Regions from separate parts of the Janibacter alittae genome, predicted to be linked through region 3. Evidence: riboswitches for the same ligand, from Rfam matches in the RefSeq annotation. Region 3 holds a riboswitch; each other region holds the start of a gene.
What was found. A riboswitch is a leader RNA that binds a small molecule or an ion and turns the genes downstream of it on or off. The one in region 3 is predicted to bind cobalamin.
Positions count from the first base shown of each region.

Region 1 (7,715 bases), 860 kb from region 3:
CGACGATTCGGCCGTCGCGGACGCCGACGTCGCCGCGGACGATGCCCCAGTCGTCGAGGACGACGGCATTGGTGATGACGAGGTCCAGCGCACCCTCGGAGCGGGTGGTCAGGGCCTGGCCCATCGACTCGCGGATGGTCTTGCCTCCGCCGAAGCCCATCTCGTCGCCGCCGACGGTGCGGTCCTCCTCGACCTCGATCCACAGGTCGGTGTCGCCCAGGCGCACCTGGTCGCCTGTCGAGGGGCCGTACATGCTCACGTACTCACGGCGGTCCATGCGACTCATGTCTGCTCCTCCCCCTTCGTCTGGTCGTGGTCGGCCGGCTCATCGCTGACCCGGACCCGACTGCCCCGGGCGACCTGCGGTGCGTCGACCTCGGTTCCGGGCGTGCCGAAGGGGACGACCGGGCGGGGCTCGCGACCGTGGGTCGGCAGCTCGTCGGGCGTGCGCAGCTGCAGGTTGGGGACCTCGGCGCGGCCGCCGAGGGCCACGAGGCCGACCGTCTTGCTCACACCGGGCTCGAAGCGGACCGAGGTGCCGGACGGGATGTCCAGCCGGAAGCCGCGGGCCTCCTCCCGGTCGAAGGCCAACGCGGGGTTGGCGTCGGGCAGGTGGAGGTGCGAGCCGACCTGGATCGGCCGGTCGCCGTCGTTGACGACGACGAGCGAACGCGCCTCCAGACCGGCGTTGAGCTCGATGGGGGCATCGCCCCTGGCCCGGATCTCGCCGGGGATCACTGGATCGGCTCCGTGATCGTGACGAGCTTGCGCCCGTCGGGGAACGTCGCCTCGATCTGGACGTCGGGGATCATCTCCGGGACTCCTTCCATCACGTCCTCACGGGCGAGGACATGGCGTCCGTCGTTCATCAACTCGCTGACGAGGGCGCCTTCGCGGGCCCGCTCGAGGGCCCAGCACGAGATCAGCGCGACTGCCTCCGGGTGGTTGAGGCGGACGCCGCGGTCCCGGCGGTCGCGGGCGACCATCCCGGCAACACTCAGGAGCAGCTTCTCGGTGTCGGACGGAGTGAAGTTCATGATCACCTCGGATGCGAACTGGATGCGACGAGGCCGTCGGCCACCCCTCGCACTATGGCTCCGCCGCGCGGGAGTCCACCCGTACCCGCCATCAGGCCCCGCAGCGCCTCGCCGCGTACGATGTGCGGGTATCGTTTCGATTTCAAGGAGTTTTCGTGAAGCTCAGCCACCTCCCCCTGCGCCTGGCTGCCGGCGCCTTCATCCTCAACAGCGGCCTGACCAAGCGGAACCTGCCGCCCGAGGCGGCCGGCCAGCTGCAGGGCATGGCCGCCAACGCCGTGCCCCAGGTGACGAAGATGAAGCCCGAGGAGTTCGGCAAGGCCCTCAGCGCCGGCGAGATCGCCCTCGGCGCTGCACTGCTCACCCCCTTCGTTCCCTCCTCGCTCGCCGGCGCCGCACTGACCGCCTTCGGCGGTGGGTTGGTGCGGATGTACCTCAACACCCCCGGGATGACCCAGGAGGGCTCGGCGGTCCGCCCGAGCCAGGACGGCACCGCGATCGCCAAGGACGTCTGGCTCCTCGGTGGTGGCCTCACCCTGCTGGTCGACGCGCTGATGTCGGGTCGCTCGGGGTCGGGCGACGCCCGCTGATCGGAGGAGTTGACGATGACGGTGGCTGGCAGCAGTGGGCGCCGCGCACCGGCGGCCGTCCGCCGCATCCACCGATCGGGACTGGCGTTAGTCTTCACGGGCACGCCGGGCCTCTAGCTCAATGGTAGAGCTGCGGACTTTTAATCCGTAGGTTGTGGGTTCGAGTCCCACGGGGCCCACAGGGATTCCGCATCGCTTTCCCAGACGGACGTGGTGGTATGTCGGGGGCCGCGACGCCCCCCACGACGTTCGAGGAGCAACCATGACCGGAGCGCTTGCCCTGGACATCGTCCTCGTCCTGGCGCTCGCCGCCTACGCGAGCGGCATGTACCGCACGGGCCTCGTGGCCGGACTCTTCTCCCTCGCGGGGTTCCTCGGCGGCGGACTGCTCGCGTTGTGGATGCTCCCCGGGGTCCTCGCCCGCTCGGACCTGGCCGGCGGGGACCCCCTTCGCAGTGGGGTCCTGCTCGTCCTCGGCGTGCTCATCGCCGCGGCGATCGGCCAGTCGCTCGGCGCGATGGTCGGCGTCCGCCTGCGCTCGTGGGTGCGCTTCCGCCCTGCCCGGGCGCTCGATTCACTGCTGGGCGCCGCCGCCGCCCTCCTCGTCGGCGCCACCGTCGTGTGGCTGGCGGCCTCGGCCGTCGTCGGCGCCTTCCCGGGCGCCGCGCAGCCCGTGGCCGGATCCACGATCATCCAGACCATCGACCGGGCGATGCCGACGCCCGCGGACAGAGTGCTCGGCGGCGTCTACCGGGCGCTGGGTGCGACCGACGCCCCACGCGTCTTCACCGGCGTGCGGTCCGAACCGATCCGTCCGGTCGAGCCACCGGCGTCGGGTGTGGCCGAGGGACCGGGCATCGAGCAGGCGGCCGACTCGGTGGTCAAGGTGAGCGGCGTGGCGACCGGCTGCGGCCGCGGCCAGACCGGAAGCGGGTGGGTGGCGGCTCCCCGACGGGTGGTGACGAATGCCCACGTCGTGGCCGGTGTGGACCAGCCCTCGGTCCAGCTCGCCGGGAGCGGTCGGACGTACCCGGCGACGACGGTCGCCTTCGACCCGCGGCGGGACGTCGCCGTCCTCGCCGTGCCCGGCCTGGCGGCCACCCCGCTGCCCACCGGCGGGCCGCAGTCGCACGGTGACGAGGTGGTGGTCGCCGGTTTCCCCCTCGGTGGCCCCTATGACCTCGAGGCCGGCCGCGTCCGTGAGCTCATCACCGCGCGGGGAGCCGGCATCGACGGCACCCCGGGCGTCGACCGGCAGGTCTACGCAGTCAACACCCGGGTGGAGCAGGGCAACTCCGGCGGACCCCTGCTGTCACCGTCCGGCCAGGTCGTCGGCACGGTCTTCGCCAAGTCCCAGACGCACCAGAGCACCGGGTACGCCCTCACCCTCGAGGAGACCCGCCCCGTGCTCGAGAGCGCGGCCCGGGCGACCGATCCGGTCTCCACCGGCGCCTGCGCCGCGTAGTCATCTGTCCCGTCGGGGACGGGACCGTGCCCTGCCGAGGGTGCGTGACACGATCGATCCGTGCGACTCCTCCTCATCCGTCACGGCCAGACACCCCACAACGTCACCGGGGCACTCGACACCGCCTACCCGGGGGCGGGCCTGACCGGGTTGGGCCGTGTGCAGGCCCGCGCCGTGCCCGACGCCCTGGCCGAGCCGGTCTCGGGCGTCTACGCCTCCCCCCTCGTGCGGACCCAGCTGACGGCAGAGCCGCTCGCCCTCGCGCGCGGCGTCGACGTCCGGGTGCGCGAAGGCCTGCAGGAGATCTCCGCCGGGGCGCTGGAACTGCGCTCGGACGAACCGTCCCGCGAGGCCTACATCGCTGCACTCGTACGGTGGATGCGCGGCGACCTCGACCACGTGCTCGGCGGTGGCGAGAGCGGTCGCGGCTTCCTCACCCGCTACACCTCGGCGGTCGAGGCGATCACGAGCGAGCACGCCGACGGTGACACCGTTGCGCTCTTCAGCCACGGCGCGGCCATTCGGGTCTTCGCGACGGTGGCCGCGGGCCTGGCCCGGGACGAGGCCGCGGACCTGAGCATCATGAACACCGGCATGGGTGTCCTCGAGGGCGACCCGCGGTCGGGATGGCGCCTGGCCGGCTGGTCCAGCCAGCCGCTCGGTGGTCTCGACCTGGAGGACCCGGACGCGCAGGACGTCACCGGTGAGAGCGCCGAGGACGTCCTCGACGGCTGAGGCGAAGGGGGTGCCCCGTCCCCGCGGAGGTCGCCCGGTCAGCGCACGGCCGCGGCTGCGTCGAGGATGCCGTCGCCGAAGAAGCCGTTGCGCTCGGTGGTCCCGGTGCACACGGCACTGGTGCCCCCGTCACCGTCCTCGTCGCTGCCGAGCGACGGGCACTCGTGGTCGCGGGCGCTGCGGCGCAGGGTCTGCACGACGTCGTCGGGAGCCATCCGGCCGCCGTGCTCGCTGATGACCAGGGCGGCGGTGCCGCTGACGTGCGGAGCGGCCATCGACGTGCCCATCAGCCAGGTGTAGAGCCCGCACGTCTCCTCGGGGTCGGGTTCACCCTGACCGATGCCCTCGGGGCAGCTGCGGACGATCCCCTCCTCGGCGCCGGAGACGCTCACCCGGCCCTCGTCGTCGACGCGGCCCGTGGCGCGCAGCTCGTCCCTCGATGCCGTCGAGAGGATGGGCAGGCCGCCGTCGGCGCCCGCGCCGCCGGGTGCTGCGATCGCCACGTCGTCCGAGCCGGGGTCGGACGTGTAGTTGGAGAAGCCGCTGCGCGTGAGGTCCTCGTCGATCGAGGAGACGCCGACGACGTGCGGCCCGTCGAGGGGGAGCAGCCGGCAGTCCTCGTCGAGCGTCCGCTCGTGCGTCGTGTCGCCGAAGTTGGGGCTGGTCTGGTCGATGCCGGGGTCGGCGAGGTCCCGGTCGTTGTTGCCGGCTGCCGTGACGAGCGTGACGCCCTGCTCGTGGGCGAGCTCGAGGGCCCGTCCCATCAGCTCGATGGTCACGTCCTGCACGGCGGCCTGGGCGGCGGAGTCCTCGGGGGCGCCGCCCGGGCAGGAGTAGAGCCAGGGATCGACGTAGAAGCTCATGTTGAGCACGTCGAGCTCCTGCGCCGCGCCGGCGGTGACCGCATTGGCGACCGGACCGAGGAAGAAGTAGCCGGAGTCCTGGCCCGCGCGCAGGTCGACGATGCCGACCTCGGGTGCGACCCCCTGTACGCCGAGCCCGTTGGCGGAGGCGGCGATGGTCCCCGCGACGTGGGTGCCGTGCCCGTTGTCGTCGCTGCCCACGGGGTCGATGCACCCGTCGTGCTCGCAGGCACCGTCGAGACCGGGCAGGTCGGTGACGAAGGACCGCGAGCGCTCCTCGTCCACGCGGTCGACCAGATCGGGATGGCCGGAGTCGACACCTGTGTCGATGACCCCGACGCGCACGTCCGGATCCCCGGTCGTCACCGATCGCGCCCGGGCGGCGTTGATCTCGGCCATGCCCCACAACCACCCGTCGAAGGGGTCGCCGCCCTCGGGGGGAGGTGGAGGGCGCAGCGTGCTGCCCGCGGGAGAGGTGTCGTCCGCGGTGGGGGTGGGCTCCTCCTCGGGGGACCAGCCGACGCTCTGGTCGGTCACCGCGTGCACCACCCCGTCGACGTCCTCGGCCACCGTGCGGACGTCGTCGTCGGTGCTGCGCAGCGTCACCATGCCGATGCCCCGGTTGAGCGAGGTCAGGGCGAGGCCGGACCCCTCGAGCTCGTCGGCGACTCGATCGGTGTCCGTCGGGTCCTCGACGAGGACGACCCAGTCGCGCCCCTCGGCCGGCTGGGCCCGGGTCTCGACGAGATCCCTCTCCGGCGAGCCCGACGACGCGGTGGACGTCGTCGTCCCCGATGGCGAAGGGGGGTCCTCACCGAGGAGGGAGCAACCGGCGAGCGAGACGGCCAGTGCGGCGACGAGCGCCCCTGCGGTGCGGGTGCGTCGTCCACGCATCTGTGCTGCCCCCTTCGTCCGAACCGGTCGGGAGGCAGTCTACGGATGGATCCGTCGGTGGCGGGCGGAGTCGCTGCTATGGTCCGTGGTGAGTCAGACGCACACCAGTGCAAGGGAATCCGGTGCGAATCCGGAACTGTCGCGCAGCGGTGAGGGTGACTGACGGAGTGTGAACCACTGGGCTGCCAGCCCGGGAAGGAACTCCGTCGGGACGACCCCGAGTCCGAAAACCTGCTGGCTCACCGTCATCCGACCGGGCCTCGCGATTCGGGCCCCTGATGCTTCTGGAGAACCGTGGGCTCTGCCGTCCCCGCGCCTCCCGCCCTCGTGGCGGAGGCCTGTGAGTTGTTGCGCGCTGCACCGACGCGCGCGCCGTTGACCCTGACCCCTGACCTCGATCCACCGAGCGGCCTCGTCGGCTGGCATCCGGTGACCCGGTTGACCGAGATCCCCTTCGTGTCCGACCTGGTCGCCGCCTACAGCGCCGGCCTGGCCACGCGTCATCTCGCCGTCGGCGGGGCGTGCGGGCTGCAGCACTACGCGGGCCGCTTCGTCCTGGCTGCCATCGGCGCATGGGTGCAGACCTCGGCGGTGCCGGACATGGACCACTCCGCCTGGCGGGTCAAGCTCGACGAGTCCGGACACACGGTCAGCGTCGCGCCCCCGGTCACCGGCGCCACCCACGTCGGCACCGCGCAGGACGCCGCCAGCGAGATCATCACCGCTCACCTGGGGCCGATCGTGGCCGCTGTCCGGGAGGTGTCCCGGATCACCGAACGCGTCGCCCACGGGTGCATCGCCGCCTCCTGTGCCGGGACCTTCGCGACCTTGTACCGCCGCACCCCGCCGCAGCGCCAACGCCACCTTGCCGACCTCGCGGACGCGTTTCTCGGTGCTCCCGCCTGGCCGGGCGGACGGCCGCTCGTCGACCTGCAGGAGATCGACGTGCCCACCGGCCCGGCGCTGGTGCACCAGCGCAACGTCTGCTGTCTCATCCGCCTCGGCCGGCGCCATGGTGCCTGCGGTACCTGCCCCGACATCGATCCCGACGAGCGGATGACCCGGATCATCCGCCACGCCACGGCAGCCGCCCGCGGCACCGACCTGCCCCTGGGGGTGCCCGGTGTCTCATGACCGCCCCGGCGGACGGCGCCTGCCGCTGGTGGCGCTGTGTGTCGTGCTGCTCACCGGCACCCTCGTCAGCGCCGTCGTCTCCTTGGCCTTCGGCTCGGAGCCCCTGTCCGTCTCCGGTGTCATCGACGTCCTGCGCTCCAGACTGACCGGGGTGCCGGGCGCCGACCCCACCTACGACACGATCGTCTGGGAGCTGCGCGCACCGCGTGTGCTCATGGCGATGGTCGTCGGTGCGGGTCTGGCTCTGGCCGGGGCCTGCATGCAGACCCTGGTGCGCAACCCGCTGGCCGACCCCTACCTGCTGGGCGTCTCCGCCGGGGCCGGCGTCGGAGCCACCCTCGTGATCGTCCTTGGCGTCTTCAGCGGTCTGGGCATCTGGGCGCTCTCCTTCGGGGCGCTCGCCGGGGCCCTCATGGCGACCGTCCTCGTCTTCGGCATCTCCATGGCCCAGGGTGGGATCACCCCCCTTCGCCTCATCCTCACCGGCGTCGTCATGTCCGCCGCCTTCTCCTCCGTCTCCAGCTTCCTCGTCTTCTTCAGCGCCGACCCGAAGGCGACGCAGTCAGTGCTCTTCTGGCTCCTCGGCAGCCTCTCCGGGACGGTGTGGCAACAGATCCTCCCGTCGGTCATCGCCGTGACGATCGCGGGCGTGATCCTGATGAGCCTGCACTCCTGGCTCGATGCGCTCGCGGCAGGGCCGGACGTCGCCGCGGGCCTCGGCGTGCCGGTCAAGGGCCTGCGGGTCGGCCTCTTCGTCCTCGTCTCGGTTCTCGTCGGCGTCCTCGTCGCGGTCTCCGGGGGGATCGGTTTCGTCGGTCTCGTCATCCCGCACCTGGCGCGCATCCTCGTCGGCGCCCTGCACCGCGCGGTGCTGCCGGTGGCCGCCCTCGGCGGAGCCTTCTTCATGCTCTGGGTCGACATCGCCGCGCGCGTCATCGTGCGCCCCCAGGAGATCCCCCTCAGCGTCGTCACCGGCCTCGTCGGTGCACCGATCTTC
Region 1 is NZ_CP144913.1:223,540-231,254, forward strand. It holds gene V1351_RS01070 (urease subunit alpha) at 1-286, opposite strand, end outside; gene ureB (urease subunit beta) at 283-738, opposite strand; gene V1351_RS01080 (urease subunit gamma) at 735-1,037, opposite strand; gene V1351_RS01085 (hypothetical protein) at 1,193-1,627, shown strand; tRNA gene V1351_RS01090 (tRNA-Lys) at 1,735-1,806, shown strand; gene V1351_RS01095 (MarP family serine protease) at 1,890-3,092, shown strand; gene V1351_RS01100 (histidine phosphatase family protein) at 3,153-3,827, shown strand; gene V1351_RS01105 (S8 family peptidase) at 3,866-5,584, opposite strand; cobalamin riboswitch at 5,662-5,837, shown strand; gene V1351_RS01110 (hypothetical protein) at 5,879-6,718, shown strand; gene V1351_RS01115 (FecCD family ABC transporter permease) at 6,708-7,715, shown strand, end outside.
Region 1: linked by a shared signal. The riboswitch ahead of V1351_RS01110 (hypothetical protein) and the one ahead of V1351_RS05280 (VWA domain-containing protein) in region 3 are both predicted to bind cobalamin.

Region 2 (7,715 bases), 1.1 Mb from region 3:
GCCCTGCGGCAGGCGTCAGGGCGCGGCCGCCGGGTCGAGCATGACGAGCTGGAAGAGCGCGTCGGTCACGGCGCGCACCTCGTGCGGGACACGCGTGTCGAGGTTGGCGACCGCTCCCGGGGACAGCGCCACCGTCTGCTCCCCCGCGACGAACTCGACGGTGCCGGAGAGGCACTGGACGAGGATCGGGAAGGCAGCAGTGTGCTCGGCGAGCACCTGTCCGGCGGCGAAACGGAACATCACCACCCGGGCGCCGTGACCCACCAGCGCCTTCTTCACCCCGGGCCGGGTGCCCGTGCCTTCCGGCGGCAGGTCCAGCAGTCCGTCCACGTGGTGCAGCGTCGTGTCCATGGCCCCGAGAGTAGACCGTTGACACGTGACCTTATGGTCACCTATTGTTCCTGTCGTGACCGATGACGACCTCGTGTTCAAGGCGCTGGCGGATCCCACCCGCCGACTGCTGCTGGACGCGCTCTTCGAGCAGAACGGGCGCACCCAGTCCGAGCTCGAGGAGGTCGTGCGCGAGCACGCGGAGATGACGAGGTTCGGGGTGGCCAAGCACCTGAAGCTGCTCGAGGAAGCGAACCTCGTCCTTCCCCGCAAGCAGGGGCGGAGCAAGCGGCACTTCCTCAATGCCGTCCCCATCCAGGCGATCCATGACCGCTGGATCGACAAGTACACGGCAGTGCGGGCCTCCGCGCTGCTGGACCTCAAGAGAGCACTGGAGGACGAGTCATGAGCGAGACACAGATTCACCGCATCTTCATCGACGCCACCCCCGAGAGGGTCTGGGAGGCGATCACCACACCGGAGTTCAGCCGGCTCTACGGCTACACCGGCGACGTCTCCTACGACCTCGAGCGGGGCGGCCACTTCGAGCACCGAGCGAGCCAGGAGATGCTCTCCATGGGCATGCCCGAGGTCGTCGTCACCGGCGAGGTCCTCGAGTCCGACCCACCCCGCCGCCTCGTACAGACGTGGGGCCCGGTGTGGATCGAGGACGAGGAGCCGGGCACGCTCACCTGGGACATCGAGCCCACCGCTGACGGGGCCACCCGCCTCACGCTGACCCACGAGCTGACCGGTCGACCGCAAACCGCCGCTCAGGTCGCCGGCAACCCCGACCCGATGGGTGCCGGTGGCGGTGGCTGGCCGTGGGTCCTCTCCGGCCTCAAGTCGGTCCTCGAGACCGGCAGCCCCATGGAGCCCACTGCCTGAGCACCACGGCGAAGGGGGCCGGTTCAGTCGCCGGCCCCCTTCGCCTCCCGTCACAGCAGGGCGATGACCACGGGAACGAGCAGACTCGTGAGCAACGCCGTCAGCCCCATCGACAGTCCGGCGAAGGCACCCTCCGTGGGATGGTCGTGCAGGGCCCGCGACGTGCCGACCCCGTGCGAGACGGCGCCCAGGGCCAGCCCTCGCACGCGGTGGTCCCGAATGCGCAGCCGGTCGAGGAGGCCGGGCCCGACAACCGCACCGAGCAGCCCGGCGAGCATCGTGAAGACCGCGACCAGCGCCGGCACGCCACCGATCTGCTCGGCGATCCCGATCGCCACCGGGGTCGTCGCCGACTTCGGGGCCACGGTCAGCTCGAGCGCCCGGTCCCCGCCCAGCGCCCGGACCGTCAGCACCGCCGAGCCGATCGAGACGAGCGTGCCGACGGGCAGGGCCACCAGGAGCGGCACGAGCATCTCCTTGAGGTGGTGCGCCTGGCGGTGGAGCGGGACCGCCAGAGCCACCGTTGCCGGGCCGAGCAGCACGTGGATGAGCAGCCCACCCTCCATGTAGGTCTCGTAGTCGAGATCCACGGCGGCGAGCAGTGCCATGACGAGTCCGGCGGCGATGAAGACCGGCTGGGCCAGGGGGTGGCCGCCGGTGCGATCCCGCAGCCACACCCCGGCACGGTAGGTGAGGAGCGTGACGACGATCCACGTCAGCGGCGACGTCCGCAGGTACTCCAGGGCCGCGCTCACGACGCGTCCCCGGGTGCGGTCTCCCCGGATGTGCCGCGCCGGCGCACGAGCAGCGTCGCCAGGCCGGCCACGGTCGCCAGCCCGGCCGTCCACGAGAGGACCAGTCCACCGGTCACCGGGAGCCATTCCTGCCGGATCGTGCCCGCGTGCACCATGATCCCGACCGTCACCGGGACGAAGAGCAGCTGCAGGTGGCGCAGCAGACCGTCGGCCACGCGCAGGGTCCCCGACTGCGGACCGGGTCGGCGCACCGACAGCACCCCGAAGAGCAGCACCATGCCCAGCACCGGGCCGGGCACGGGCAGGCCGAGCCAACGGACCACCACCTCGCCCACGAGCTGGCACCCGAGCACCCACAACGCGCCGTTGATCATCCGGCCATTGTCACAAGTCGTGCCCGGCCACTCAGAGCGTGCTCACCTTGATCCGCACCCTCTCGCTGCCGGACAGGTCGGCCTCGACGACGTCGTCCGCCAGGGGCAGCGCCTCGAGGGTCGGCGCGGAGCCGAACTGGCTCGCGAGTGTCTCCTCGACGACGAGGTTCTGGTGCCTGGCCACCGCCTCCCACACCGGCTGGCTACCCGTGATCGTCAGGCTGATCCGGTCAGAGACCTCCAGGCCCGCGTCGCGGCGGGCCTGCTGGACGGCGCGGATGACGTCGCGGGCCAGGCCCTCGGCGGCCAGCTCGTCGGTGACCTCGGTGTCCAGGACGATGAAGCCACCGATGGAGCCGGGCAGCATCGCGGTGGCGCGCTGACTGCCTTCGTCATCGGCCGCGACGGTCTCGAGCGTGTACTCGCCCTCCACCAGCTCGATCCCGCCGGAGGTGACGGTGCCGTCCTCGGCGACCGACCAGTCCCCCGACTTCGAGCCCTTGATCGCCACCTGCACCTGTTTGCCCAAGCGCGGTCCGGCGGCCCGGGCGATGACGGTCAACCTCTGACTGACGCCGAACTCCTGCGCGGCCGGGTCGGTGATGTCCAGCAGGCTGACCTGGCGCACGTTGACCTCGTCGGCGACGATCGCACCGAAGTCGGCGAGCGCCGCCGCGTCCGGGACGACGACGGTCAGGTCGCGCAGGGGCAGGCGGTTGCGCAGCTTGTTCGACTTGCGCAGCGCGCTCGCCGACGAGCAGACCTCCCGCGCCGCGTCCATGGCCTGCACGAGTTCGTGGTCGGCGGGCAGCTGGTGGGCGTCCGGCCAGTCGGCGAGGTGCACCGAGCGCTCCCCCGTCAGGCCGCGCCAGATCTCCTCGGTCGTCAGCGGGAGAAGGGGGGCGGAGACCCGGCAGAGCACCTCCAGGGCCGTGTAGAGGGTGTCGCAGGCGCGCTGCGCGTCGGTGACGGCGTCCTCGCCGGACTCCCCGGTGGCCCAGAACCGCTCGCGGCTGCGCCGGATGTACCAGTTGGTCAGGACATCGGTGAAGGAGCGGGTGGTGTCACAGGCACCGGCGATGTCGTACTCGTCCAGGCGGGCCGTCGTCTCCTCGACGAACTCGCGCAGCTTCGCCAGCAGGTAGCGGTCCAAGGGATCTCTCGACTCGGTCGACCAGGCCGCCTCGTAGCCACCACCCAGGGCATTGGCGTAGAGGGAGAAGAACGAGTAGCTGTTCCACAGCGGGATCAGGACCTGGCGCACACCCTCGCGGATGCCCTGTTCCGTGACGACGAGGTTGCCGCCGCGCAGGATCGGGCTGGACATGAGGAACCAGCGCATCGCGTCGGCGCCGTCACGGTCGAAGACCTCATTGACGTCCGGGTAGTTCTGCAGCGACTTGGACATCTTCTGCCCGTCGTTGCCCAGGACGATGCCGTGGCTGACGACCGAGGAGAAGGCGGGCCGGTCGAAGATGGCGGTTGCCAAGATGTGCAGGGTGTAGAACCAGCCGCGGGTCTGGCCGATGTACTCGACGATGAAGTCGCCCGGGAAGTGGTGCTCGAACCACTCCGCGTTCTCGAAGGGGTAGTGCACCTGGGCGTAGCTCATCGAGCCCGAGTCGAACCACACGTCCAGCACGTCCTCGACGCGGCGCATCGTGCTCCTGCCGGTCGGGTCATCCGGGTTGGGACGCGTGAGGTCGTCGACGAAGGGCCGGTGCAGGTCGGGCTCGCCATCGGAGTCCACCGGCAGCCGGCCGAAGTCACGCTCGATCTCCTCGAACGAGCCGTAGACGTCCAGACGCGGGTACGCCGGGTCATCGGACTTCCACACCGGGACCGGGCTGCCCCAGAAGCGGTTGCGGGTGATCGACCAGTCGCGGGCGTTCTCCAGCCACCGGCCGAACTGACCGTGCTTGACGTGCTCGGGCACCCAGGTGATCTGCTCGTTGTTGACGAGCATCCTGTCCTTGATCGCCGTGACCTCGACGAACCAGGACTCGACCCCCTTGTAGATCAGGGGCTGGCGGCAGCGCCAGCAGTGCGGGTAGGAGTGCTCGTAGGACTCGCGGCGCAGCAGGATCGTGCCGGGGCTGACCGAGTCGGCCTGCTCCCCGCGCGTGGTCGCCTTGAGCGCATCGATGATCGGCCCGTTGGCGTCGAAGACGAGCAGGCCGGCGTAGTCGGTGACCGGTGCGGTGAAGGCGCCGTCCTTGCCCACGGGCATGACCGCCTCGATGCCCTCGCGATCGGTGACCTCCTTGTCGACCTCACCGAAGGCGCCGGCGGTGTGCACGAGCCCGGAGCCGTCCGTGGTCGTCACGGCGTCGTCGGCCGCAACGACCCGGAAGGCGTTCTCGTGACCGGCGTAGTACGACATCGGCGGGGTGTAGGTGCGACCGACGAGCTGGGCCCCGCAGTAGCGCCCGAGGACGGCGGGCTCCTCGCCGAGCTCTCGGGCGTAGGCGCCCAGCCGCGCCTCGGCCAGGACGTACTTCGCGCTCGCGCCCTCGGCGCCCGGGACCGGGGCCTCGACGACGACGTAGTCGATCTCGGAGCCGACCATGACCGCGAGGTGACTGGGCAGGGTCCACGGGGTCGTGGTCCACACCAGGAGACGGGCACCATCGAGCACCGGGTCCTCGCCGGTGGTGTCCATCGTCAGACCGACCGTGACCGAGGGGTCCTGGCGCTGCTGGTAGACCTCGTCGTCCATCCGCAGCTCGTGGTTGGACAGCGGGGTCTCGTCCTGCCAGCAGTACGGCAGCACGCGGAAGCCCTCGTAGACCAGGCCCTTGTCGTACATCGACTTGAAGGCCCAGATGACCGACTCCATGAAGCCGGGGTTGAGCGTCTTGTAGTCGTTGTCGAAGTCGACCCAGCGCGCCTGGCGGGTGACGTAGTCGCGCCACTCACCGGTGTACTTCAGGACCGACTCGCGGCAGGCCGCGTTGAACTTCTCGATGCCGAGCTCGCGGATCTCGTCCGTGGTCTTCAGGCCGAGTTGCTTCATCGCCTCGAGCTCGGCCGGCAGGCCGTGGGTGTCCCAGCCGAAGCGCCGCTCGACGCGCTTGCCGCGCATGGTCTGGTAGCGCGGGACGACGTCCTTGACGTAGCCGGTGAGCAGGTGGCCGTAGTGCGGCAGGCCGTTGGCGAAGGGGGGCCCGTCGTAGAAGACGAACTCGTTCGTCCCGTCCGTGCCGGGATCGCGCTGGTCGATCGAGGCCTGGAACGTGCCGTCGTCCTCCCAGTACCTGAGCACGTGCTGCTCGATGTCCGGGAAGGACGGGGAGGAGGCGACGGTGGTCGCGTCGGTGGTGGAGACCCTGGGGTAGGTCATCGCGGCGGCTCCGGGGTGCTCGTCGTGGTCAGTGCCACGAGGACGACGGCCTGTGCGTGCAGGCCACCGCGGTACCACCCCGCTTGTCCACCCCCTTCGGGCGAAGGGAGGAGACCGCTCTTGGTCGATCGGTCGTGACGTGACCACGCGTCCGGGTCTAGTGAAGTGCCGCCGGCACTCGTTCTTCCGGAAGGCTCGCCGCTGATGACGGCTCGAACGCCTGTGGGCACCCAGTGTAGGGCAGGCACGGGGACCGGTCGGCGGGTACCGGGTACCATGGTCACAGCACTGCCGGGAGGCAGTCGCGCGCGACTGGGGAAGCCGGTGTGATTCCGGCGCTGACCCGCAACCGTGAGCCACCATCGGCGAGCCGGACCACCTGTCGTGACGCGAGGCTCCACCACAACCCGTCGAGGACAGCGGGTCGAGCCCGACGCGCACCGCGTCCGGGTCCAGACCACCGGTCCGACCCGAAAGGTCGCCAATCATGCGTTCACTCCCCACCCTGGCCCTCACCGCCTCCCTCGGCGTCGTGGGTCTGGCCGTGGCTCCGGCGGCGTCCGCCGCCGCCCCGGACGACTCCGTCGCCTATCTCGCCGAGCGGCTCGCCGATGGCGGCGACCGACTCGTGACCGAGTCCGGCGGCCAGTCCTTCGACGACCTCGGCCTGACGATCGACGCCATCCTGGGGATGACCGCCGCCGGCTCCGGTGGCGACTCCGCTGCCGCGGCGAGCGACTACGTCCTCGCGAATTCCGCCACCTACATCGGCTCCGAGGACGAGGTGTACTCGGCTGCGACCGCCAAGCTGCTGACCTTCGCCACCGCTCGCGGTCTGGATCCGCGCACCGTCAACGGCGTCGACCTCGTCACCAAGCTCCAGTCGCTGGAGGAGGAGAACGGCCAGTTCGCCGACCAGTCGGAGTACGGCGACTACTCCAACACCCTCGGTCAGTCCTTCGCGCTCATCGGCCTCGAGCGCGCGGACGGCGTCAACCCCTCCACTGCCTCCGTGGGGTTCCTGCTCGAGCAGCAGTGCGACGACGGGGGCTTCCGGCTCACCTACGACAACCCCGACGAGACGGGCGACGAGGCGTGCACCTCCGACCCCGACGCGACCTCGATGGCGGTGCAGGCCCTGCACACCGTCGGTGGCCACGACACGGCGGTCCAGTCGGCCACTGACTACCTCGCGAGCCGCCAGGCGGCGACCGGTGGCGTCGGTGGCGGCGAGACCACCGAGGGCGCCAACGCCAACAGCACCGGGTTGGCTGCGGTCGCCTTCCGGCTCGCCGGGCGCGCCGATGCCCGTGCCCGAGCGCTGGACTACGTCGAGTCCGTGACCTTCGGCTGTGACACCCCGGCCGTGGTCGGGGGCATCGCTTACAACCGGGCCGACTTCGAGGCCGCCACGGCCAAGGGCGCCGACGCGCAGCCGGACGGGACCATCACCCGCACCACCGCCCAGGCGGTGCTCGGTCAGACAGACGAGTCCTACGCGACCGTCACCGCCGCGGGTCAGACGGGCGCCACGCCGACGCTCGAGTGCCGGTCCACCGAACCGGGCGACGAGACCACCGAGCCGGGCGACGGGGCGACCGAGCCCACGGACGAGGCGACCGGGCCCACCGACGACACGACCGGCACGGACACCAACGACGACGGGACCACGACGACCGGCCCGGAGCGACCCGAGGTCGTCCAGACCGACGGCGCCGTCGCGAGCACGCCCAACCTTCTGCTCGCGCTCGGCGCGGGTGGCCTGACCGCGGCCCTGGTCGTCCTCGTCCGACGCCGCACCGCCTCGCAGCACTGATGCAGCGCGCCATCGCCCGACTCGGCACGGCCGTCCTCCTCGCGGGGGGCGGCCTGGCCGCGGCCGCACCCGCCCAGGCGGCCGGATGCAGCGGCACGAGCGGGGTGACGGTCGTCGTCGACTTCGGTGGCTCCAGCCAGGTGCGGTGCGCCCCGGGCGATCCATCGTCGGCCGGGGCCGCGATCGAGCAGGCTGGCTTTGCCATCACC
Region 2 is NZ_CP144913.1:2,192,959-2,200,673, forward strand. It holds gene V1351_RS10520 (cupin domain-containing protein) at 16-351, opposite strand; gene V1351_RS10525 (ArsR/SmtB family transcription factor) at 407-739, shown strand; gene V1351_RS10530 (SRPBCC domain-containing protein) at 736-1,218, shown strand; gene V1351_RS10535 (LrgB family protein) at 1,269-1,973, opposite strand; gene V1351_RS10540 (CidA/LrgA family protein) at 1,970-2,347, opposite strand; gene ileS (isoleucine--tRNA ligase) at 2,379-5,690, opposite strand; cobalamin riboswitch at 5,957-6,091, shown strand; gene V1351_RS10550 (hypothetical protein) at 6,178-7,506, shown strand; gene V1351_RS10555 (hypothetical protein) at 7,506-7,715, shown strand, end outside.
Region 2: linked by a shared signal. The riboswitch ahead of V1351_RS10550 (hypothetical protein) and the one ahead of V1351_RS05280 (VWA domain-containing protein) in region 3 are both predicted to bind cobalamin.

Region 3 (7,715 bases):
TCGCGGTCCAGGCGGAGATGCCGGGGGTGATGTCCCACGGGATGCCGCGCTCGTCCAGGCGCCGGGTCTGCTCGGCGATCGCCGAGTACACCGAGGGGTCGCCGGAGCAGAGCCGCGCGACGTCCTCGCCGCGCTCGTGGGCGGCGGCGATCTCGGCGGTGATGCCGTCGAGGTCGAGGGTCTGGGTGTCGACGAGTCGAGCACCCTCGGGGCAGTGCTCGAGCACGGCGGCGTCGAGGTAGGTCCCGGCGTAGAGGCACACCGGGCTCGCGGCGAGCAGCCGGGTCGCGCGGACGGTGAGCAGGTCGGCGGCGCCGGGCCCGGCGCCGATGAAGTGGACGGTCATGACTCTCCTCGGAGTGCGGCCAGCTGGACGACGGCGCGAGCCGGCGTCCACGAGAGGTGGCGTCCCAGGGGGACGGCCCGTTCGACGGTCAGACGGGTCAGGTCGCCGCCGGTCCACGCGTGCGCACCGACGAGGACGGCCTCGCCGTCGAGCGTGACGGCGTGGGAGACGAGACGACCGCCGGGACGAAGGGAGGACCACGCCCTCGTCAGGAGCGCCTCGTTCCCGCCGCCGCCGACGAAGACGGCGTCGGGCGGTGTCAGGGTCGTCAGGTCGGTGGTCGCGGTGTCGTCGTGGAGCACCTCGACCCGACCGGCGAGGCCGAGCGCGGCGGCGTTGTCGCGGATGCGCTGGGCGCGGGCCTCGTCCCGCTCGACGCAGGTCGCGGTGGCCCGGTCGGCGGCCAGGCACCACTCGAGGGCGATCGTGCCGTTGCCGGCGCCGAGGTCCCACAGGTGCGCTGCGGGGGTCGGTCGCAGCCGGGCCAGGGCGCTGGCTCGCACGTCGCGCTTGGTCACCTGCCCGTCGTGCGCGACGAAGTCCTCGGCGCGGCCCGGCACCGTGCCGACCGAGGACATGGCCGCCGCATCCTCAGAACGCACCTGCAGGCAGCACACGACGAGGTCGGCGGTGGCACCGGCGACGGCGTCCGCGCGGGTGGCGAGGGCTCCTTCGTCCGGACCGCCTAGGTGCCATCGCGCGGTGAGCTGCGTTGCGCCCCATCCGTGCTCGGTCAGCAGCCCCCCGAGGCGAGCCGGGTCGAGACCGTCGGAGCAGAGCACGACGATCCTCGCCCCGGACGCGAGGTGGGGCAGCACCGCGCGCAGGTCACGGCCGACGGTGGTGACGACGCTGGTCTCCTCGGCCGACCAGCCCTGCCGGGCTCGGGCGAGGGTGTCGGCGGAGAGCGCGGGGTGGATGCGCACCCGGTCGGCCCCGAGCAGCTCGATCAGGGTCGTCCCGATGCCGGAGCGCAGGGGGTCGCCGCTGGCGAGGACGACGACGGCGCCGCGGCCCGCGGCCGTGTCGAGGAGACCGGGCAGTGCCGGGCGAAGGGGGCTGGGCCAGGCCACCAGATCGGCGCCGGCGGCGGTGTGTCCGGCCACGAGGGCCAGATGCCGGCGGCCCCCCAGCACGGTGGTGGCGTCGCGGACGAGGCCGCGCCTGCCCTCGTCCAGGCCGACCCAGCCGTCATCACCGATACCCACGACGTCGATCACGGACGCCAACCATAGGCCCACCCCGACCTGTGGCATGCTGACGTCCGGCGCAGCCAACCGAGGAATCCGGTGCGAATCCGGAGCGGTCCCGCCACTGTGAAGGCCCCGTGGGCCAAGCCAGGACATCGGTCTGCGCTCGTCGGAGCGAACCCGCCCGGCGACGTCGTACGGCGAGCGCGGACACTCGCCAGGAGGCACCAGTGACCCGTCCCGGCTCCATGCCCAGCTATCCCTTCACCGCCCTCGTCGGCGCCGACGAGCTGACCACCGCACTCGTGCTCAGTGCCATCGCCCCGGAGATCGGCGGTGTCCTCGTCCGGGGCGAGAAGGGCACCGCCAAGTCCACCGCGGTCCGTGCCCTGTCCTCGGTCCTGCCCGAGCAGCACGTGGCCCGCGACTGCCGCTTCGGGTGCGACCCCGAGCGCAGCGAGGACTGCCCCGACGGGCCGCACTCCGGTCCGTCCACCACCCGGCCGGCGCGCCTGGTCGAGCTGCCGGTGGGCGCCACCGAGGACCGCGTCGTCGGCTCCCTGGACCTGCGCCGCGCCCTCGGTGAGGGAGAGGCCACCTACCAGCCGGGCCTGCTCGCCGAGGCGCACCGCGGGATCCTCTACGTCGACGAGGTCAACCTGCTGCACGACCACCTCGTCGACGTGCTCCTGGACGCAGCAGCCATGGGGCGCAACACCGTCGAGCGCGACGGCGTCTCGATCTCGCACCCTGCCCGGATCACCCTCGTCGGGACGATGAACCCCGAGGAGGGCGAGCTGCGCCCGCAGCTGCTCGACCGCTTCGGCCTGACCGTGCACGTCGCCGCGAGCCGCGACCCGCACGAGCGGGCGGAGGTGGTACGTCGACGGTTGGACTCGGATGCCGACCCGGTGGGCTTCGCAGCGCGGTTCGCCGAGTCCGAGGCCGAGCTGACCCAGCGCCTGGCCACGGCCCGCGAAGCGGTGCGCCACGTCCGTCTCGACGCAGGCACGCTGCAGACCATCGCCCGCGTCTGTGCCGGATTCGACGTCGACGGCATGCGTGCCGACATCGTCACCGCCCGCACCGCCGCCGCCCACGCCGCGTGGCAGGGCCGCGAGAGCGTCACCCGCGCGGACATCCGCGCCGCGGCACTGCTCTCGCTGCCGCACCGCCGGCGCCGGGCCCCCTTCGACGCGCCAGGGCTGGACGAGGACCTGCTCGACCGACTGCTCGACGAGGAGCCCGAGGACGACCCGCCCGGTGGCGGCGAGGCCCCTGACGACGGCGACGGCGACGACCCCCAGGACACGCCGCCGCAGGACCGGCCCACCGGACAGGACGGCCGGAGCAGCACCACGGACGGCCCGACGTCCCCGCCACGGGGGAACAGCGCCGATCCGGACCCCGCCTCGTCGAGCACCGAGCAGGAGGTGTCGAGTGACCGGGAGGGCCCCCCTTCGCCCGAGTCCGGACCCGAGGAGACGGACGACTCCGCGCCCACCGGCGGCATGGCGGCCCCGGTGGGGACCGCGAGCGCCGAGCAGCCCTACCGCGCACGACGGCTGGAGCTGGCCGGAGTCGGTGCGGGCCCGTCCGGGCGCCGCTCCCCCGCCCTGACCCCGCGCGGTCGCACCGTCGGCGTCCACCCCACCGGGCAGGAGCCGGCGGGTTCACCCGTCCACCTGACCGCCACCCTGCGGGCCTCCGCGGCACGCCGCGCGACCGGACTCGGTCCCGCCCGGGTCACCGGCGCCGACCTGCGCCACGCGGTCACCCGCGGCCGGGAGGCCAACCTCGTCCTGCTCGCCGTCGACGCCTCCGGCTCGATGGCCGCCCGCAAGCGGATGAGCGAGGTGAAGACCGCGGTGCTGTCCCTGCTGCTGGACGCCTACCAACGGCGCGACCGGGTCGGGCTGATCACCTTCCGCGGCACCGGCGCCGAGGTCGCGTTACCACCGACCTCATCCGTCGACGCCGCGGCCGCACGGCTGGCCGACCTGCCGCACGGTGGCCGCACCCCCCTGGCAGAGGGCCTGAGCGAGGTCGCCCGGGTCGTCGCCCGTGAACGGGTGCGTGACCGCACCCAACGCGCCCTCGTCGTCATCGTCACCGACGGTCGGGCGACGGCCGGCACGGACGCCCTCGTGCGCGCCCAGCGGATCGCCGACGCCTGGGGATCGACGGCAGAGACCGTCGTCGTGGACTGCGAGTCCGGACGCTTCCGGATGGGCCTGGCCGCCGACCTCGCCGGGCGCATGGGCGCCGAGCACATCCCCCTCGAGCAGGTCGCCGCCAGCGGCCTCGTCGAGATCGTCACCGACCGCACCAGCCCCCGAAGGAGCGCCGCCTGATGGCCCAGGGACGCACGCCCATCACCCCCGACGACGGACTGACCACGCGCCAGCGCCGCCACTCCCCGCTCGTCGTCGTCCACGGCGGCACCGGCAAGGGCAAGTCGACCGCCGCCTTCGGGCTGGGACTGCGTGGCTGGAACCAGGGGTGGGCCATCGGCGTCTTCCAGTTCGTCAAGTCCGCGAAGTGGCGGATCGGCGAGGAGGAGGTCTACAAGACCCTCGGTCGCGTCCACGAGGAGACCGGCGAAGGGGGTCCCGTCGAGTGGCACAAGATGGGCTCCGGCTGGTCCTGGTCGCGCAAGGCCGGCACCGAGGAGGACCACGCGGCCGATGCCCGCGAGGGGTGGGCGGAGATCAAGCGCCGCCTCGCGCAGGAGACGCACACCGTCTACGTGCTCGACGAGTTCACCTACGTCCTCACGTGGGGTTGGGTCGACGTCGACGACGTCGTCGAGACCCTGACCAACCGACCCGGCTACCAGCACGTCGTCATCACCGGCCGCGACCCGCACCCGAAGCTGCTCGAGATCGCCGACGTCGCCACCGAGATGACGAAGATCGCCCACCCCTTCGACCGCGGGCAGAAGGGTCAGAAGGGCATCGAGTGGTGAGTGTGGTGTCGCCGTCGGATCCGGTGGGCACCCCCCTTCCCCGCCTGCTCGTCGCCGCCCCGGCCTCCGGGCACGGCAAGACGACGATCGCGGTCGGGGTCATGGCGGCGCTGGCCCGCCGTGGCCTGGCCGTGGCGCCGGCCAAGGTTGGGCCCGACTACATCGACCCCGGCTACCACGCGCTGGCGACCGGGCGGCCGAGCCGCACCCTCGACCCGTGGCTCGTGGGCGAAGGGAGGGTCGCTCCCCTCCTCGCCCGCGGCGCCACGCACCCCCACCGCGCGGACATCGCCGTCATCGAGGGCGTCATGGGTCTGCTCGACGGGCGGCTGGGCACGGACGGCTTCGCCTCGAGCGCGCACGTCGCCGCCCTGACGCGGACCCCCGTCGTGCTCGTCGTCGACATCTCCGCCACCTCCCGGACCGTCGCGGCCACCGTGCACGGGCTCGCGACGATCGACCCGCGGCTCGACGTGGTCGGGGTCGTGCTCAACAAGGCCGGCACTCCCCGGCACGGCCAGGAGGCCCGGCGCGCCGTCGAGGCCGTCGGGGTCCCCGTGCGGGGGGTACTCCCCCGCGACGCCGCGATGCACGTCCCCTCGCGACACCTCGGGCTCGTCCCCGCAGCCGAACGCTCCTCGGCCGCAGCGTCCCTCGACCACATCGCGACCATCGCCGAGCAGCACATCGACCTCAACGCGCTGCTTCCGGCGGCCGATGCGGCACCCGATCTGGAGGTCGAGCCGTGGTCGCCCGAGCTCGTCGTCTCCTCCCAGATCAGGGCCGGAGCGAGCCGACCGGTCGTCGCGGTCGGCGGGGGGCGGGCCTTCACCTTCCGCTACCCGGAGACCGTCGAGCTGCTCGAGGCGGCCGGGGCCCGGGTGGTGGAGTTCGACCCCGCGCGGGACGAGTCGCTGCCCGAGGGGACGTGCGGACTGTATCTCGGCGGGGGGTTCCCCGAGGTGCACGCGCGCTCGTTGGCGACGAACCGCCCTCTCGTGGAGCAGATCCGCTCAGCCGTCGCCGCCGGGTTGCCGACCGTGGCCGAGTGCGCGGGCATGCTCTACCTCGCCGAGGCTCTCGAGGGACACCCGATGGTCGGTGCGGTGCCGGCCCGGGCGGCCATGGGGCGCCGGCTCACCCTCGGCTACCGGGAGGCCGTCTCGGTGACCGACTCGGTGCTCGGCCCCGGCGGCACCCGCGTCACCGGCCACGAGTTCCACCGCACGCGGACCACTCCCGTTGCCGGGTCCCCGGCCGCGTGGTCGCTCGACGGGCGCGAGGAAGGCTTCGCCCTGGACCCCGCCGGCACCGGCCGCGCGACCCTCGTCGCGTCCTACCTGCACACCCACTGGGCGGGCTCCCCCGGCCTGGCCGCGTCCTTCGTCGCCTCCCTCCCCCGACGAAGTGCTGCAGGCTCTAGTTCGTATGGCCAGCAGCACCACGAGGTGCTGCTGGCTCAACGAAGTGCAGCCAGCAGCACTTCGTATCGGGAGGCGAAGGGGGATGACACCGGCGATCCGCTGCGTCACCACGGGGACGTCGAGGTCGCGGACGACCTGATCGACCTCGCGGTCAACGTCCGGCTCACCCAGCCGCCTGAGTGGCTGGCCGCGGCGCTGGTCGACGAGCTGGCCTCTGTCGCGACCTACCCGGATGCCACCCGGGCGCGCGACGCGATCGCCAACCGCCACGGTCTGGCCCGCGAGCAGGTGCTCCCCACCAGCGGCGGTGCCGAGGCCTTCACCCTGCTGGCCCGCGCACTCACCCCGCGCGACGCCGTCGTCGTGCACCCGCAGTTCACCGAGCCCGAGGCCGCCCTCGTCGCTGCCGGGCACGCCGTTCGCCGGGTGCTGCTGCGCCCTGAGGACGACTTCGCACTCACCGCCGAGACGATCGAGGAGATCGGCGACGCCGACCTCGTCGTCATCGGCAACCCGACCAACCCGACCGGCGCTCTCCACCGGGCCGACGCCCTTCGCCCACTCGTGCGGGCCGGGCGGGTACTCCTCGTGGACGAGGCCTTCATGGACACCGTGCCCGGAGAGACCCAGTCGCTCATCCCCGGCGACCTCACCGGCCTCCTCGTCGTGCGCTCGCTGACCAAGACGTGGGCCGTCGCCGGCGTCCGGGCCGGTTACGTCGCCGGCGACCAGGACCTCGTGGCGACCCTCGCGAGCCACCAGCCGCACTGGTCGGTCGGCTCGCTCGCGCTGCGCGTGATGACCGAGACGGCCGCCCCGCACGCCCGGGCCGAGGCCGATCAGGCCGCCGACGAGCTGACCCGGTGGCGCGCTCACCTGACCGCCGGGCTGGCCGGGCTCGGCGTCCCGACGACCGGGACGCACGCCCCCTTCGTCCTCGCCCGGGTCGGCCCCGGCGTGCGCGAGGACCTGCGGGCTGCTGGGTGGGCGGTGCGCAGGGGGGATACCTTTCCCGGGTTGGACCCTTCGTGGGTGCGGATCGCCGTCCGTGACCCGCACACCATCGACGGCCTGCTGCGCGAGCTGGGTCGGATCCTGCCCCGACGAGAGCACACGAGGACCGCATGAGCACCAGCAGCCCACCGACACCCACCGGACGGGTCCTGCTCGTCGGCGGCGGTCCCGGCGACCCGGGCCTGCTCACCCTCGCCGGCCGGGACGCGCTCGCCGTGGCCGACGTCGTCGTCACCGACCGGCTCGCACCGCTGGCCGCCATCGCCCAGCACGCCCCGCAAGCGGAGGTCGTGCACGTCGGCAAGATCCCGCGCGGCGAGTTCACCCCGCAGGAGCGGATCAACGAGATCCTCCTGACGCACGCCCGCGCCGGCCGGACCGTCGTGCGCCTCAAGGGCGGCGACGGCTACCTCTTCGGCCGCGGCGGCGAGGAGTGGCAGGTCTGTACCGAGGCGGGCATCGCCGTGGAGGTCGTCCCGGGCGTCTCCTCGGCCTTCGCGGTGCCCGCCCTCGCGGGCATCCCGGTCACCCACCGCGGTCTGTCCCAGGGTGTCGCCGTCGTCTCCGGGCACGTCGCCCCCGAGGACCCGCGCAGCGAGGTCAACTGGGCGGCGTTGGCCACCTCCGGGCTGACCATCGTCGTCCTGATGGGCGTGGCCACCCTCGGCCCGATCGCACAGGCGCTCGTCGACGCCGGGCTCGACCCGGCCACCCCCGCCGCGTCCATCGCCGACGGCGCGAGCCCGGACCAGCGGGTCGTCCGGGCGCCCCTG
Region 3 is NZ_CP144913.1:1,080,953-1,088,667, reverse strand. It holds gene cobM (precorrin-4 C(11)-methyltransferase) at 1-346, opposite strand, end outside; gene cbiE (precorrin-6y C5,15-methyltransferase (decarboxylating) subunit CbiE) at 343-1,566, opposite strand; cobalamin riboswitch at 1,573-1,714, shown strand; gene V1351_RS05280 (VWA domain-containing protein) at 1,767-3,890, shown strand; gene cobO (cob(I)yrinic acid a,c-diamide adenosyltransferase) at 3,890-4,504, shown strand; gene V1351_RS05270 (cobyrinate a,c-diamide synthase) at 4,510-7,056, shown strand; gene cobA (uroporphyrinogen-III C-methyltransferase) at 7,053-7,715, shown strand, end outside.